DNA from 3 places in the Exiguobacterium sp. s34 genome. Region 3 is predicted to be linked to each of the others. Evidence: riboswitches for the same ligand, from Rfam matches in the RefSeq annotation. Region 3 holds a riboswitch; each other region holds the start of a gene.
What was found. Region 3 has a riboswitch for S-adenosylmethionine ahead of KNO87_RS12265 (methionine ABC transporter ATP-binding protein). Riboswitches for the same ligand answer to the same signal wherever they lie in the genome.
Positions count from the first base shown of each region.

Region 1: it holds a riboswitch for S-adenosylmethionine, as region 3 does, so the genes downstream of both, mtnK (S-methyl-5-thioribose kinase) here and KNO87_RS12265 (methionine ABC transporter ATP-binding protein) in region 3, are expected to answer to the same signal.
Region 2: it holds a riboswitch for S-adenosylmethionine, as region 3 does, so the genes downstream of both, KNO87_RS08275 (MetQ/NlpA family ABC transporter substrate-binding protein) here and KNO87_RS12265 (methionine ABC transporter ATP-binding protein) in region 3, are expected to answer to the same signal.

Region 1 is NZ_JACSKE010000001.1:554,470-558,923, forward strand. Features, by position in the region: gene mtnA (S-methyl-5-thioribose-1-phosphate isomerase) at 1-987, opposite strand, end outside; gene mtnK (S-methyl-5-thioribose kinase) at 984-2,135, opposite strand; SAM riboswitch class I at 2,217-2,319, opposite strand; SAM riboswitch class I at 2,525-2,626, shown strand; gene KNO87_RS02745 (2,3-diketo-5-methylthiopentyl-1-phosphate enolase) at 2,697-3,851, shown strand; gene KNO87_RS02750 (2-hydroxy-3-keto-5-methylthiopentenyl-1-phosphate phosphatase) at 3,848-4,454, shown strand, end outside.
Region 2 is NZ_JACSKE010000003.1:256,879-261,332, reverse strand. Features, by position in the region: gene KNO87_RS08280 (methionine ABC transporter ATP-binding protein) at 1-1,031, opposite strand, end outside; gene KNO87_RS08285 (methionine ABC transporter permease) at 1-25, opposite strand, end outside; gene KNO87_RS08275 (MetQ/NlpA family ABC transporter substrate-binding protein) at 1,043-1,864, opposite strand; SAM riboswitch class I at 1,937-2,040, opposite strand; gene KNO87_RS08270 (iron-containing alcohol dehydrogenase) at 2,082-3,098, opposite strand; gene KNO87_RS08265 (aminotransferase class I/II-fold pyridoxal phosphate-dependent enzyme) at 3,095-4,270, opposite strand; SAM riboswitch class I at 4,349-4,448, opposite strand.
Region 3 is NZ_JACSKE010000005.1:229,488-238,544, reverse strand. Features, by position in the region: gene KNO87_RS12300 (acetyl-CoA C-acetyltransferase) at 1-469, shown strand, start outside; gene KNO87_RS12295 (acyl-CoA dehydrogenase family protein) at 483-2,267, shown strand; gene KNO87_RS12290 (hypothetical protein) at 2,357-3,088, shown strand; gene KNO87_RS12285 (arsenate reductase family protein) at 3,136-3,489, shown strand; gene gcvH (glycine cleavage system protein GcvH) at 3,538-3,921, shown strand; gene KNO87_RS12275 (PTS sugar transporter subunit IIC) at 3,968-5,026, opposite strand; gene KNO87_RS12270 (thioredoxin family protein) at 5,204-5,461, shown strand; SAM riboswitch class I at 5,913-6,019, shown strand; gene KNO87_RS12265 (methionine ABC transporter ATP-binding protein) at 6,097-7,125, shown strand; gene KNO87_RS12260 (methionine ABC transporter permease) at 7,115-7,777, shown strand; gene KNO87_RS12255 (MetQ/NlpA family ABC transporter substrate-binding protein) at 7,808-8,641, shown strand; gene KNO87_RS12250 (MDR family MFS transporter) at 8,740-9,057, shown strand, end outside.

The DNA.
Region 1 (4,454 bases), on a different contig from region 3:
CGGTTCGAGCACACCTGTCTCCGTAATGAGACCAGTGATGAGTTCTGGTGGGGTCACATCAAACGCCGGGTTGAAGACTGTGATGCCGACGAGTGCCGTCGGATGTCCCCCGATATGGGTCACTTCATGCGCGTCCCGTTCCTCGATTTGAATCGTGTCGTCTGCTTCCAAATCAAACGTCGAATGCGGGGCGGCGACATAGAACGGGATGTTGTAGTGTTTCGCCAAAATTGCGAGCTGGAGCGTCCCGATTTTATTGGCTGTATGACCGGTACGTGTGATGCGGTCCGCCCCGACGATGATGGCATCGACTTGTTTCGTCTGAATCGTCCACGCCGCCATATTGTCGGTGATCAACGTGACATCGATGTCTGCCCGGTCGAGTTCCCATACGGTCAACCGTGCCCCTTGAAGCAGTGGACGGGTTTCCGATGCGAACACCCGAAACGGGATGCCACGCTCTTTTCCGACATAGAATGGGGCAAGCGCAGTACCATAACGTGACGTCGCAATGGCACCGGCGTTACAAATCGTCAATACATTGCCACCGGCGGGTAACACGGTGAGCGCATGCTCACCAATCGTGCGATACGTCGCCACGTCTTGTTCATAAATTTCAATCGCACGCTCTTTAATTGCTTTTGCGATCTGTTCAAAGTCCTCCCCTACGTTCAATCGTAGGAGTGATTCGATGACGTGCTGTAAGTTGACCGCCGTCGGTCTGGTCGCAATCAATCGTTGCCCGACTTGGTCCAATTGGCGGTGAAAATATGGATTATCTTGCAGACGTGATGCTTCTTTTGCGAGGACGAACGCCCCGAAATAGGCGATGGCCGGTGCTCCTCGAACTTGAAGCGACTTGATCGCATGTTCGGCCTGTTCGAGCGTCAACACTTCAATATAGCGCTCTTCTTGCGGCAACTGTGTCTGATCTAAAATCGTCAAGATTTCAGTGTCGGCATCGAAATGAATACTTTGCACACTCATACTCGCACCTCCGACAGGACTGGAATCAACTGGTCAATCGATTGAATCTGATGGCGCTGTTTGATGAGGCGCGTGCCGAGTTCTAAGGAGTGGCGTTTCCGTTCGATGCGAAGGTCGTCTGGTAGTGTTTCTAAGTCAGCGACCCCAGCAAGACCAATCGTTCGACGAATCAGTTCACAGCCTGCGTAACCAATCGCATCACTCAAAATCGACGGCAACAGTTCGTCCACGAATCCTACTGTGTTGAACGGTTCGACCGCCTGTGTGAAGCGTGTGCGGAACGTTTTTTCAAACGTCTCCCAGACGGTGAGCACTTCTGTGAAGCGTTCGAACCGTTTCAACGGATGCGCATACGTCGAGAACACTAAATGAGCAATGATTTGACCGATATCAAAGCCGAACGGACCATAAAACGCAAACTCAGGATCGATGATTTTCGTTTCTTGACGCGTCGCAAAAATACTTCCTGTATGTAAATCTCCATGTAATAACGCTTCATGTTTCGTCACGAACCCGACCTTCAATTTGGCCACTTCAATCTTCAGGGCGAGATCTGACCATAATTTTTCAACATCTGTACGAATGGCAGATTCAATCTGATTCGATTCTGCATCGCGATACGGGTCGGTAAAGATGAGTTTCTCCGTGATATCGCACAGTTCTGGATTATAATACTCCTTTTCGATTTGTTTCTTGACGAGTGGACCGTTCGCATAGTCAGACGTCGCAAACAACGTTTCACCGAGGAATGTACCGACGTGACGCGCTAAATTCGGATAGCTCTCGCCTTTTAGAAAGCCGGTGCGGACAATCTCAAAAGCTGATAAATCTTCCAAAATCGTATAAGCGAGTTCACGGTCGCTCCCGAGGACACCCGGTACGAACTGTGGAACGACTTTGGAAAACTCACGAAGGGCCAGCTGTTCAATCCAAGACCGATCAAGCGTGAGCGGCCAGCTCTCTCCAACGACTTTTGCGTATGGTAACGCCTGTTTCACAATCAATGACGTATCGCCTTGGCGAACGCGAAAGACGAGATTTAAATTTCCATCTCCGATTTCCTCACATTCTGCGATCCCCTCTTCTAGTAACCCCAACTGTCGAACATGGTCGACGACACTCTGTTCTGTAAACGCCTTATAAGCCATGATGCTTTCCCCTTTCCTGTGCATATACATGAAAAAAGCCCCTTTCTCCGCGAGAAAGAGGCACACCCAAATTGGTTGTTCCTCTCATCTTTCAGACATATGTCTGGTGGATGTAGCACCGTGCCAAATGGTCGGTTGCTGCGGCGTCTTAGGGCCAATTCCCTCTGCCAACTCGCGATAAGAGTAAATGATTTAATTGTGTTTGACGTGTTGAGACGAATATTACGGACTCGAGACGCTAGTTGTCAATCCTCTATTTTCGGTCGACTCCCTATTTTTGACACGCATATATAGAAACATTATTTTCAAACTTTTTTTCTCAAAAAAAGGAATTGACGAGTGAGCGATTCTATGTAAAAATTCAATTAAATTTCACAACTTCACAACTATTCTTATCAAGAGCAGACGGAGGGACAAGCCCGATGATGTCGCAGCAACCGACCAGAAATGGCACGGTGCTAATTCTTGCAGCTATCGCTGAGAGATAAGAGTTCATTGTTTTCGAATGACCTCTTGCCTTGGCATGAGGTCATTTTTTGTTTGACCTGAAAGGAGGAACTTATGGGAATTATCGCTACTTATGAAATCAAACATACCGATCACGTCGAACGCGTGGCTGAAAAAATCGCACATGAGCTGACCGTCGGCACGTGGACCGAGTTGAACCACATCGAGCAACATCAACTGCAGGCGTTCCGTGGTGAGGTCATCGAGACGTCCCAACAAGAAACGACGAGTCGCTTCTCTATTCGTTACCCGCTACATAATGTGACGCCAGACTTCTCGTCCATTCTGACGACGACGTTTGGAAAACTATCACTCGACCCAAGCGTCCAACTGATTGACCTATCACTCCCGGAAGAGCTCGCATCAGACTTCCCTGGTGCCACATTCGGTGTCGAAGGTGTTCGCGACATCCTTCGTGTACACGACCGACCGCTCGCCATGAGTATCTTCAAAGGTGTTATCGGACGGGACCTCGACTTTTTGGCGACACAGCTCCGTGACCAATTCAACGGCGGAATCGACCTCGTCAAGGACGATGAGATTTTATATGACAATCCACTTACCCCGTCGCTCGAACGGGCACGGGTCGGGGCATCGATCATTCAAGAACATCAAGAATTGACGGGTCGCTCCGTTCTATACGCCGTGACATTGAGTGGACCCGTCTTCACGTTACGCGAACAGGCGAAGCAATTGATTGAGGCTGGCGCGACCGCGCTCTTGTTTAACGTGTATACGTATGGGCTCGATGCCTTGCGAGAACTCGCCAAAGACTCTGAGATTCACGTTCCGATTTTGGCACATCCCGCTTTTGCGGGGGCGTTGACTGGATCAGTCCGCCATTCCCTCCTTTTCGGGAAACTGATTCGACTCGCCGGGGCGGACTTGACGCTCTTCCCGTCGCCGTATGGTTCGCTGTCGACACCGAAAGACGAAGCGCAACAGATTCAGACGTATGCGACAGAACCCCATTGGACGAAACCGATTCTGACGGTCCCATCTGCCGGGATTCATCCTGGACTCGTCCCGGACTTGGTTCGAGACTTCGGAACGGATGTCGTCATCAATGCCGGCGGCGGGATTCATGGGCATCCAGACGGTGCGGTCGCTGGAGCGAAGGCGTTCCGACAGGCGATTGACCAGACGCTTGGCAAGACGAACGATACCGATGCACTATCGACCGCGTTGGATGCGTGGGGTGCACGATGAGCACGCATGTCATCTGTGACTTCGACGGGACGATCACCGAAGAAGATAACATCATCGCGTTGATGCGACAGTTCGCACCTCCTGATTGGGTCGAGCTCAAAGATGCCGTCTTGAACCAGACGCTCTCCATCCGAGAAGGTGTCGGTCAGATGTTCGGCTTACTTCCGAGTGACCAGGAAGTACGATACCGTGAGTTTCTTCTTTCGACCATCACGCTTCGGCCAGGGTTCATCGAGTTTTTACAAGAGACGCAGTCACTTGGCTTCCGATTTGATGTCGTCAGTGGCGGTATGGACTTTTTCGTCCATCCGATTCTAGAAGGTCATGTCGTACCTGAACACATTTACTGCAATCACGTTGACTTTTCAGGAGAGACGGCACGCGTCACATGGCCTCATTCATGCGATGCCTATTGCTCGAACGATTGTGGATGTTGCAAGCCGACGATTGCCCGACAGATCGTCTCACCTACCGACACGTTGATTGTCATCGGCGACTCGGTCACCGATTTTGAAATCGCTAAACGGGCCGATGTCGTGTATGCGCGTGGTCAATTGATCTCTCTTTGTGAGACGGAAGGAATCCAACATATTCCGTTTGAGA
Region 2 (4,454 bases), on a different contig from region 3:
CCCAGTCTGTCCAGAACTGTTGCATGGTTCGACACCTCCCTTACGTTTACGCCGCTCGTCTTCAAATAACGGACAGCAAGTTCTGTTTGATCGTGATCCCCATCAAGGTGAACGAGCAGATTTCCGACAAGACCCGCTTTTAATTTCTTGATCCCGCCTCCGATGATGTTCGGTAGGATGCCGAATCGTTTCGTCAATTGGGCGAGCACAGCCTGTTCCGTCTGACTGCCGATGAACGATAGATGGACGAGTGTGCCACGCGTCTGTAATTCCGACACGACTTCTTCCGGGACGTCGAGGTTCGTCTTCAAGAACCGTTGCGTCGTTTCGTGTCTTGGATTTGAGAAGACATCCAACACATTCCCTTGCTCGATGATTTCGCCGTGATCGATCACCGCAACCCTGTCACAAATTCGCTCAATCACTTCCATCTCATGCGTGATGAGAAAAATCGTCAAACCGAGCTTTCGGTTGATCTCGAGCAATAGCTCTAAAATAGATTCCGTCGTCTCAGGGTCAAGCGCGCTCGTCGACTCGTCACTGAGGAGGATGTCCGGTTCATGTGCGAGCGCACGAGCAATGGCGACGCGCTGTTTTTGTCCGCCTGATAATTGTTCTGGGTAATGGTTCCGATGTTCGGATAGACCGACGATGTCGAGGTAGCGGTCGACCCGTTCACGGATGACTCCTTTCCCGAGTCCTTCGAGGCGGAGCGGGATGGCGACATTTTCTTCAACGGTCGCAGTCTTCAATAAGTTGTAATGTTGAAAGATCATCCCGATTCGCTGACGTAGCGAAGAGAGTTCTTTTTTCTTTAATTGTGTAATGTCTTGTCCCTCAATCTCAACGACACCTGTCGTCGGTCGTTCCAATAGATTGATCATCCGGATGAGCGTACTCTTACCGGCACCGCTTCGACCGATGATGCCGAAAATCTCCCCTTTTTCGATTGTGAGGGAGACGTCGTCGAGCGCGGTAATCGTATCTCCATTGACGTGAAATTGCTTTGTGATGTGTTTCAGTTCAATCATCGAATCCCTCCTTAGAACGCTGGTACGACAGAACCATTGAATTCTTCTTCGATGAAAGTACGTACTTCATCCGAATGGTAGTATGACTTCAACGTCTCGACAACTTCATCTTCTTTATTGGCTGAACGGACAACGACATAGTTCGGGTACGGGTTATCGACCGTGTCTTCGTGGAAAAGCGCGTCTTCGTTGATCGAAAGGCCAGCTCCCATCGCGAAGTTCGTATTGATTGCTGCAAGCGCCACTTCCGGAAGCTGTGTCGGGAGCTGTGAGGCTTCAAGTTCGATAAATTCAAGGTTGAGTGGATTCTCGGCGATGTCACGCTTCGTCGCCTTATCCGTCAGACCTTCTTTCAATGTGATGAGACCAGCCGTCTCGTATAGACGGAGCGCTCGAAGTTCGTTCGCCGGGTCATTCGGTACCGCCACTTTATCCCCTTCTTTTAAATCCTTGATATCCTTCAACTTCTCAGAATACAGCCCCATCGGGAAGGCGACCGTTTTGAATACGTCGTCAATCTTGTAGCCTTTATCTGATTTTTGAAGTTCTAAGAACGAGAGCGTCTGATAACTGTTCACGTCGAGACTGCCTTCGTCGAGAGCAGTGTTCGGTGTGTTGTAATCATTGAATACTTTAATGTCGATTTCAAGCCCGTCCTCTTTCGCGAGTTCTTGCACTTTCTCTGCAATCTGCTCGTGTGGGCCACCGGTCACTCCGATCGTCAGTTCTTCCGTGCTGAGCGTCTCGCTCGCCTCGGATTGTCCACACGCGGAAAGTGCGATTGCTGCAAGAAATGATGTACCTGCCAAAAGTGTTTTTTGTTTGATGTTCATGAATATTTCCTCCTCCAAATGAAAGCCCGCTACTCACGAAGAGCGGCGGGCACGACAAGTGAAAGTCGGACACGCTCATCTCCCAGACGTCTCGACTGTTGGAATTAGCACCATGATCATACTGATCTGGTTGCCGGGTTTCATCGGGCCAGTCCCTCCACCACTCTTGATAAGCAATCGGTTCTATTATTTTGTTATTATATTACTGATAAAAGCATTATTTGTAAACCATTTCTTGAAGATTTATGAGAATTTCTTTTAACCGTTCTAAATCATCGAAATCACGAAATCCTTGAATCTTGATTTCTTCACGAATCAATGTGACCAATTCATCGATTTGATCAAAACGAATACCAAGTTGCGCAAGTGAAGTTGGTGCACCGATGGATTGAAGCCAGTTCTCGAGAATTACGGTGTCCTCAGATGCTACCAGTCGCTCTTGAACCACCAATCCGAACCCCACCTTATCCCCGTGTAGCCAATGATGAGTCGAGTCAAAGCGACTGAGCGCATTATGAACGGCGTGCGCGACAGCAACACGTGTGCCGGCATCTCCAAACCCACCGACCGCACCACCGATTGCGAGGACGTGATCGACGATATATCGGATGTCCGTGCCGTAGCGACGGAAATCCTGTTCGCGGATCGACAGGTCCATCAACTTGCCACACTGTGCCGCGAGCGATAGCCCTGACTGAATGCCTGCATCCCTTGATGTCGTTCCGCTAATATATCGGGCCTCGTACCACTTTGCGACCGTATCGATCACGCCAGCCTTGAAATAGTCGTAAGGTGAATCACGTAACAGTCGTTCATCCGCGATGACGCGCTCGATGACGACCGAAAATGTGTCGTAACGGATATATGACCCTTCCTCAGTGTAGATGACGCTAAGCGGTGTGAAGGCGGCACAGTTTGACACGAGTGTTGGGACGACAATGAGCGGTACGCTCTGAGAAGCCGCGATTCGTTTTGCTGTATCAATCAATTTGCCGCCACCAACGGCAATCCATACGTCAGGTCGATAACCGTTCAACCGTTCAACTTCCTCGTCTGAACATTCTCCGGTAAATCGTACGCTCGGGAGATCCGCGAGGCGAGGCGACACGCGCACCGCCTTGCTATACCCGCTCTCCCCTCTCAAGACAAGCGCCTCCCGATTCCCGATACGCGCGGGAAGATTCTCAAGTGCGTCTTTCGAATGATCGTACTCAAGTACCGCCTGACGAATCATAGATGAACCTCCTCATAAGCCGCGAACAATTTCTCGATCCGTTCTACCGCTTCATCAATCTTCTGTTCAGACGATACGAGACCGAAGCGGATGTGGCGCTCCCCCTCTGTTCCGAAGAAATAGCCTGGTGTGACGGCGACGCCCGCCTCGTGGAGTAACTTTGTCGAGAAAGATTTTGCATCTCCCTCAGGCACTTTCGCCCATACAAAGAAGGAACCCTTCGGCGCCTCAATGTCCCACCCGGCACGGCGTAATCCGTCAATCAGTCGGTTTCGTCTTGTTTCATAAAGCGACGCGAGGTCGTCACGGAGTTCGCGAGGTGACTCGAGCGCCACGATGGCCGCCTCTTGAATGGCCGAGAAGACAGATACATGGACGTGGTCTTGATAGGTGTTGATTGCCTCGATAATGTCAGCATTCCCGACCGCGAACGCGACACGCCATCCTGACATATTGAATGCTTTCGACATTGTATAGACTTCGATTCCAATTTCTTTCGCCCCTTCGGCTTGAAGGAAACTCGGAGGAACGTGACTATCGAACCCGATGCTTCCATATGCAAAGTCATGGACGACCATCACATCATGTTGTTTGGCGAATGCGACGGTGTCCTCAAAAAATGCCGGTGTTGCGACAGCACCCGTCGGATTGCTCGGATAGTTCAAATACATGAGTCGAGCGTGAAGCGGATCGAGTGTCGAATAGTCCGGAAGGAAGCCGTTTTCTTCTTTTAACGTCAAATCGATGATCTCGGCACCGGCAAGACGTGCCCCCGAGATATAGTCCGGATACCCTGGGTTCGGCAGTAGGATGCCGTCACCCGGTTCGAGAAGGCATTGTGGGAGTGTGATCAGACCTGATTTACTGCCGATCAAGATAGCGACTTCCCGTTCCGGGTCGAGTTCGACACCATATTCCCGAGAATAAAATGATGCGACCGCTTCTTTTAAGCGCGCTTGTCCGCGAAACGGACCGTATTGGTGTGTCGACGGGTCCGTGATGGCACGTTCGAGCGCCTCACAGATTGGAGCGGGAGTCGGTAAGTCGGGCGTCCCTTGTCCGAGCCGGATAACGGTCTTTCCACTAGCTTCTACCGCCGCGACCTCTTCTGCTAATCCGACGAAGTGTTGGGTTGGTAAAGATTTTAATAATTGTGAACGTCTGTCTGCCATGATTCTTCCTCCTGATACGAAAAAACACCCCTTTCTGAGGAAAGGGGTGCTCAATACAGACGTATGTAGTCAACCACCTTCCCATCTCTCAAGGTCACCTTGCTGGAATTAGCACAGTATTTTGCAATCTGTTGCTGAAGCTTCATCGGGCCAGTCCCTCCGCTTCTCTTGATAGAAAGTGTTA
Region 3 (9,057 bases):
CAAAGGTTCGGTCACAGCGGGTAACGCTTCACAAGTGTCAGACGGGGCAGCAGCTGTTCTCGTTATGGACCGTGAAGAAGCAGAACGTCAAGGGTTACAACCGATGGCCAAGTTCCTCTCGTTCGCTGTCGGCGGTGTCCGTCCAGAAGTGATGGGAATCGGTCCAGTCGTCGCGATTCCGAAAGCACTCGAAATGGCTGGCGTAAAATTAGAAGACGTCGGATTGTTCGAGTTGAACGAGGCGTTCGCGAGTCAGTCACTCGGTGTCATCCGTGAACTCGGAATCGATCCTTCGAAAGTAAACGTGAACGGCGGCGCCATCGCCCTTGGTCACCCACTTGGATGTACAGGAGCCAAACTTTCTGTCTCCATTTTGCACGAGATGAAACGACGCAATGAGAAGTATGGGGTTGTCACGATGTGTATCGGCGGCGGAATGGGCGCGGCTGGTGTCTTCGAATTACTTTAAGGGGGAATCGGATATGGAACGTACAGAACATGAATTGATTAAAGGCGGTAGCTTTGTTATTGACGAACTCGACGCATCGCGTCTCTTCACACCAGAGGATTTCTCAGATGAGCATAAAATGATTGGTGACACGACAGCAGGATTCGTCGATGATCGCGTCATGCCAGTCCTCGAGCGTATCGAGAAGCACGAGTTCGACCTTTCAGTCGAATTGTTGAAAGAAGCAGGCGAACTCGGCCTCCTCGGAGCAGACGTTCCAGAAGAGTACGGTGGTTACCAACTCGATAAAATCTCATCTTCGATCATCACGGAGCGCTTCGCAAAAGCTCGTTCGTTCGCACTCAGCTACGGCGCACACGTTGGAATCGGGACACTCCCGATCGTCTTCTTCGGATCAGAAGAGCAAAAACACAAGTACTTGCCGAAACTCGCGACAGGGGAATGGATCGCAGCTTACGCGCTCACGGAGCCAGGCTCAGGGTCTGACGCTCTCGGTGCGAAAACGACGGCTGTCTTGAACGAAGCAGGAACACACTACGTCTTGAACGGTGAGAAGCAATGGATCACAAACGCTGGTTTTGCGAACGTCTTCGTCGTCTACGCAAAAATCGACGGCGACAAGTTCAGTGCCTTCATCGTCGAGCGTGACTTCAAAGGAGTCTCAACAGGCGCAGAAGAGCAGAAGATGGGAATCAAGGGATCGTCGACACGTACGCTCATCCTTGAGGACGTTGAAGTACCGGTCGACAACCTCCTCGGTGAAGTCGGAAAAGGTCACGTCATCGCCTTCAACATCTTGAACGTCGGTCGTTACAAACTCGCAGTCGGAGCGGTCGGTTCATCAAAACGCGCGTTCGATCTCTCGGTTCAATACGCGAACGAGCGCAAACAGTTCAAAACACCAATCAGCCAATTCCCACTCATCCAAGAGAAATTGGCGACGATGGCAGCAAACATCTATGCGATGGAAAGCTCAGTGTATCGTACGGGCGGCTTGTTCCAGGACAGCCTTGACGCACTTGGTGACGAGAACATGCGCGACGGATCAAAAGTCGCACAAGCCATCGCAGAATACGCGATCGAATGCTCACTCAACAAAGTATTCGCATCTGAAACGTTCGACTACGTCGTCGACGAAGCCGTTCAAATTCATGGTGGATACGGATTCATGGCAGAGTATGAGGTCGAAAACCTCTACCGTGACTCACGCATCAACCGCATCTTCGAAGGAACGAACGAGATCAACCGTTTGATCGTTCCTGGTACGCTTCTCAAGAAAGCGATGAAAGGTGAATTGCCGCTTCTCGCAGAAGCACAAAAGCTTCAAAAAGAGCTCATGAGCTATATGCCACAAGAATTGGACGGCTCACCGCTCGCACGCGAGAAGATGCTCCTTTCAAACATGAAGAAGATCAACTTGATGGTCGCAGGTACAGCGGTTCAGAAGTATCAACAAGACCTTCAAAACGAACAAGAAATCTTGGCGAAGATCGCAGACATGATCAGTGCCATCTATGCGCTTGAAGCAGCGATCGCTCGTACGGACAAAGCGATTGCACGCACAGGCGATGAGAAGAACACGCTCAAAGTCCGTTACACGGAAATCTTTGCGGAACAAGTATTCAAACAAGTCGAACTCATGGCGAAAGAAGTGTTGTACGCAGCGGCGTCTGGTGACGAGCAGCGTATGCTTCTCTCGGCAATGAAGAAGTTCAGCCGCTACCAGCCGATCAATGTGATCGGGACGAAGCGCGAAGTCGCTGCGAGCCTCATCAAAGCGAACAAGTTTATCGTTTAATCCAATCGACAGAAAGGGTGGACCGGACGCGGTCGACCCTTTCTTTTTGGTCTCTCCGCCACGTACAATAGAAACGAGGGGGAGAGACGATGAAAAAACGAGAGATCTTGCTTGAACGGATGGAACGAATCGGGGAATCGGTCGCTACACACGAAGGAACGCTTATGTTGCTGGCATTAGGGTCGATCGGACAAGAGACGGAGCGGTTGGATGATTACTCGGACCTCGATTTCTTTTTGATTGTCGAGGACGGGCATAAGGCACGCTTTATCGACCGACTCGACTGGCTCGAAGTCGAGCCGCTTCATTATCAGTTCCAAAACACGAAAGACGGGCATAAGATTATGTATCACGATGGCATTTACGGTGAGTTCGCCGTCTTCGAAGTACATGAACTCGCAACAATCGCCTACACGCCGGGACGGATCGTCTGGCGACGGGATGAAGCACTCGATGTATTCGCGACACCGCATCTCGAAATCGCGCGTGAAGCGACGGCTTATTACTATGAAGAAGCGTTGACGAACCTATATGTCGGGTTGCTACGTGAACGCCGAGGAGAGACGCTCGCTGGATTCGAACTCGTCCAAGTCGCGGCCGTTCAGAACGTTCTGAAGGCGCTCGGTGGACAAGGGGACCCGTTCAACCCGACACGTCGGGTCGAGTCGAGACATCCACAAATGATTTCTTTCTTGATGGGCGGGGTATTAGGATATGGCAAGTCAGGTGTCGCGGCGGCGATCATCTTACGTTTTATCGAAGAGCGACATATGGTCAACACGACGATGAAACGAGAAATCGAACGGTTGCTTGAGACGTGAATTGATTTCTCAGAATATGCTACATTGATGAGAGAGGTGATGAACAGATGGTGACACTATATGGCTATCCACCATGCAGTACGTGTAAAAAAGCAGAAAAATGGTTGAAAGCGCAAGGCGTCGATTATACATACGTCCATATCGTCGAATCGACACCGACGAAAGAACAGCTCGCCGAGTTGTGGAAACAATCGGATTTACCACTCAAAAAGTTCTTCAATACGAGCGGGCAAGTGTATCGGAATGAAGGTATCAAAGATCAGCTTCCAAATCTATCAGAAGACGAACAACTCGAGCTGTTGGCGAGTAATGGTATGCTTTTGAAGCGACCAATCGTCACAAATGGTGAAAAAACGACGGTCGGATTTTCAGAAAAGTCCTTTACGGACGTTTGGGGCTAAGTGCTATAATACAGATGTGAGTCTAATTTATTTGAGGGGGAAGTTAGGATGAGCAAAGTACCAGCAAATTTACGTTATTCAAAAGAACATGAATGGGTGGAAGTAAACGGAACGAAAGCCCGCATCGGCATCACGGATTTCGCACAGAGCGAACTAGGGGATATCGTGTTTGTGGAACTCCCAGAAGTCGACGGTACGATTTTGCTCGACGAGCCATTCGGCTCAGTCGAATCAGTGAAGACGGTCTCTGAGTTGTATGCGCCGGTATCAGGACGCATCACAGCAGTGAACGAGGACCTCGCGGATTCTCCAGAACTCGTCAACGAGTCACCGTTTGAAAACGCATGGATGGTCGAAGTCGAGTTGACGGAAGAGTCGGACCTCGACAAGCTCATGACAGCTGAAGAATACGAAGCGATGATTCAAGGATAAGTAAAACCGGCCTCTCCGAATTGGAGAAGCCGGCTTTTTTTACGTCTTACTCGAAATCGAGACGATAGTGATCCGATTTGACGAGTGTCGCCCGTTCGAACACACGGTAGAAGAAAATCCCGAGTCCGACCGGGATGAGACCGAACAAGACGATGACGAGAAGCACGTTGAACAAGGCGAATCCGCCCGGCATGAGGTGTAGCGCGTTCACCGGTCCGATGAGTCCAGATACACCGAATCCGGCGCTGATTGGAGTCCCTTCGATTCTTAACATACCGGCGAGGGCGCCGAGAATGGCCGCATTCGCCAAAATCGGAAGCATCATAATGGGACGTCGGACGAAGTTTGCCATTTGAATTTTCGGTGACCCAAGGAAGTGTGCAATCGATGTACCGGTCGCGTTCGCCTGCCAACCCGCGATGGCGAGACCGAATCCGGCGGCAACGACACCGAGGTTTGCCGCACCGGCCGCAACGCCGGATAGGCTAATCGCGGTCGCAATTCCGACGGTCGAAATCGGCGAGACGATGATGAGCGAGAACGCCATCGCAATCAAGATACCCATGAGAACGGGTTGAAGATCTGTCATCGTCATGATGAGGTATCCGATGTATGTCGTAATCTGTGAGATGTACGTCAACAAGAAGGAACCGATCCCACCAGCGACGACAATGACTGTCATCGGCATAACGATGACCGTATACGTCTTCAAGTGGGGGGCGAGCTTCATGACGAGAAGGGTGGCAATCGCAGCGGTCACACCGGCTGTGATCACGTCACCGATGCCTGCCATCACGAACGCACCCTCGTTAATTCGAACGGCACCACTGCCGACATACGTCGCGATGGCAATCGTTCCTGCCTCTAGAATCGATCGTCCGAACTGCATCGCAACGGCCAGGCCGATAATGGCTGGGAGAAGCCGCATCGCAATCGTCGTCGCATCCAATATGAATTGAAGAGACGGAAAATAAGGGAGTATGGCTTTCGTGAGTTCACCGAGCAGTGCGCTCGGGATGAGGGCGATCAGAATCGCCATGCTGAGACCGTTTAAGACGTTCATCGTGAATTGCTTTGTCGTACTTGTTGCCTGTTCCGTCATCATTCATTCACCTGTCCTTCTTTTTTGCTGTTATGTACAAAAGCGATAAAGTTAGAACCCATATTATTCCTATCCGACAGAAGAGTCAAGAGAATCATTGAAAAATTCTGAAATTTCACGAGAGCACGATTTTTGAACGAGAATCAATCGACCATTATAATGGCAAGAGAGGTGAGAATAATGATTACAGACGGATTCTTATATATATACGCGCCAATGTGTGGTACATGCGCTGTCGCGGAGAAAATGTTAACGGTCGTCGAGGCGGTTGACCCTGAAATTCAGATTGAAAAGCGAGACGCGAACTATATTCCAAAAGAGCTTGAGGCCTATCAAGTGATGAGTGTCCCGGCCCTATTAAAGCTTGAAAATGGCGAGGTTCGGGATCGTCTCTATGCTTTTCAAAACGTCCAGCATGTCCTCTCTTTCGTGAAGTGAGAGAGGAACATTAGAATAATCTGAAAATTTTAAATAATCAGTTGACACAGAAAGTTCACGAATGGTATATTCATTACAACATCTTACTTGAACACAAAATAGGACGCGATATTCCCGACATCAAGACGTTTTGATGAAGCCGCTGCTACACTTTATACGAATACACGTCAGTCTTCCCTTCGATTGTCCCCCAAAAAAATCAAGCGAAGAAAGACGTTCCGTATAATCGCACGGTCCAAGTCAAGATCGAGTGATGATTGGTGAATCTCCCCCATATAAGGGTGGAAATCTTGAACGGGCAAAAGATTTTCATCTATGGGCTGTCCTTCCGTGACTCAAGGTGCTACGTTCTGTGTCGTCCTCGGACGGCACCTTTTTTTAATTTTTTTGAAAAAAGGATTTGACAGCAGAAAAAGCTGTCGCTATGATAAAGCTAATCGAATACACAACACTCTTATCAAGAGAGGCTGAGGGACTGGCCCTATGACGCCCAGCAACCGCGGAGCAATCCGAAATGGTGCTAATTCCAGCAAGGTGAGAAACCTTGAGAGATGAGAGCAATCGTTGTCCGTACGATAAAGTGCGCACGTTTGCTCAAACGTGCGCGCTTTTTTTGTTGTCAGGAGGGAAAAGAATTGATTCAATTACGAAACGTCGCCAAATGGTTCGATACGAAGAATGGTCGTGTCCAGGCGGTCGATGATGTGTCACTAACGATTGATCGCGGTGAAATTTTTGGAATAATCGGATATTCGGGGGCGGGGAAGTCGACGCTCATCCGATTACTCAACCGTCTCGAGTCACCGTCTAGCGGTGAAATCGAGGTCGCCGGGAGTGAGCTCACGAAGCTCAGCCCGAAAGGATTACGAGGGGTTCGCAAAAACGTCTCGATGGTCTTCCAGCACTTTAACCTTCTGTGGTCGCGCACGGTCGCAGAAAACATTAGCTTCCCACTCGAATTGATTGGGGTTCCGGCAAGTGAGAGGAAACGTCGGGTCCAAGAACTCGTTGAGCTCGTTGGATTGGCTGGTCGTGAAGACAGCTACCCATCACAATTATCGGGCGGTCAAAAACAGCGAGTCGGGATTGCCCGCGCGCTCGCTACGAATCCAGAGGTGCTCCTCTGTGACGAAGCGACGAGTGCGCTCGACCCGAAGACGACGGATTCGATTCTCGAACTGCTCGTCAGCATCAATAAGAAACTCGGCTTGACGATCGTCCTCATCACGCATGAGATGCACGTCATCCAAAAGATTTGTCATCGTGTCGCCGTGATGGAAGCGGGGAAAGTCGTCGAGACGGGTCAAGTCTCTGACGTGTTCCAACATCCGGAACAACCGATCACGAAAGAATTCGTGAAGCAAATCGGAGCGGTCGACGATCTGTCGCTCACGTTCGAACACTTGAAAGCACGATACCCAAGTGGTCAAATCGTCAAATTGAAATTCTTGAATGAGACGGCGGAACAACCGATTTTGTCTGACGTCCTTAAAACACACGATATCGGATTCAACATCATCGGCGGGAATGTGACCCAGTCACAAGTCGGTGCGCTCGGCACGCTATTCATCCAATTGATTGGGGAAGCAAGAGAAATCGACCGCGCCATCGCGTCGATTCGTTCGCAATCTGTAGAAGTGGAGGTGGAAAGCGATGTTTCCTAACGTAGACTGGCAAATCATGATGGAACAGACTTGGGAGACGTTATACATGACGCTCGTCGCAGGTGTCGCGACGTTTGTGATCGGACTCGCTTTAGGTTTGATTCTCTATATTACAAACGAATCGCTATTATTGAAGAATCGTCCGATTTACGTCTTTGTCAGCGCGATCGTCAACGTGTTTCGTTCGATCCCGTTCATCATCTTGATCATCTTGCTCATCCCGTTCACGTTGTTCCTACTCGGTACGATGCTTGGTTCGACGGCGGCGCTTCCGGCGCTCATCATCGGAGCGGCACCGTTCTACGCTCGTATGGTCGAACTTGCGCTTCGTGAAGTCGACCATGGTGTCATCGAGGCGGCCGAATCGATGGGAGCAACGAAATGGCAAATCATTTATAAAGTCTTGATTCCGGAAGCTCTTCCCGCAATCGTATCAGGACTCACGGTGACCATCGTTGCCATCGTCGGTTATACGGCGATGGCAGGGGTCGTCGGGGGCGGCGGACTCGGGAACTTGGCCTTCTTGGAAGGGTTCCAGCGCTCACAAAACGACGTCACGTTCGTGGCGACGGTGCTCATCTTGATCATCGTGTTCGTCATCCAATTCATCGGTGACCGACTCGTCACAAAAATTGATAAACGTTCAGCTTAATCACACATATACCATTTGGAGGGATTCATTATGAAAACTTGGAAAACAGTACTCGGATTGACAGCATTATCAGCATTCACAGTTCTCGCGGCTTGCGGCGGGGAAGAGGCAGACACAGGGTCTGGCGATGAAAAGACATTGATCGTCGGTGCATCGAACGTACCACACGCTGAGATTTTAGAGCACGTACAAGAAGAATATGAAGCAAAAGGTTACAAACTCGAAATCAAGAAGTTCCAAGACTACGTGCTTCCGAACAAGACGCTCGCAAGCGGGGAACTCGATGCGAACTACTTCCAACACGAGCCATACCTCGAGTCGCAAATGGCTGAAAACAAAGACTACAAATTCGCATCTGCGGGTGGTGTCCACATTGAGCCAATCGGTGTCTACTCACAAAAATACAAATCGCTCGACGAACTTCCAGAAGGTGCGGAAATCATCATGAGTTCATCGGTTGCTGACCACGGACGTATCCTTACGATGCTCCAATCAGAAGGTCTCATCACACTTGCTGAAGGCAAGACAGTCGATGCGACAGTCTCTGACATCGTCGACAACCCGAAAGACTTGAAATTTAAGACGGACGTGGAAGCAGCACTTCTTCCGACAGCTTACAACAACGGAGAAGGCGATGCGGTCCTCATCAACACGAACTACGCGATCGATGCAGGTCTCAACCCACTTGAAGATGCCATCGCACTCGAAGGCGAAGACTCACCATACGTCAACTTGATCGTCACACGTGAAGGAGACGAAGAAGATGAGCGCGTCAAGGCACTTCTCGAAGTATTGACTTCTAAAGAAACACAACAGTGGATCTTGGACGAATACAAAGGTGCGGTCGTACCGGTACAACAATAAGTAATCTCGACTCAGGGGTCATCCCCTGAGTCTTTTTTTGTCTAGTGTTCTTTCATGAAGAGAAGTACACTATATATGAAAGAAAAGGGGGGATTTGGATGAAGCTCACACAGATTCATCCGCTGACGTGGGGCGTCCTGTTCGGGACGTTTTTTGCACGACTGGCAACGTTTTTTGTCATGCCATTTTTTGCGATCTATTTGGCCACACTCGGGTTTTCAGCGAGTGTGATTGGAACGATTTTTGCCGTGACGGCGCTTTCGGGTCTGTTCATGAGCTTCTTTGGGGGAACACTCTCTGACCGATATGGGCGAAAACAGCTCATGCTAATCGGGATCGTGCTCAATGCCGTTACGTTCGCTGGCCTCGCGCTTGCGACCGAACTGTTTTGGTTTTACATGCTATCCATGTTGATG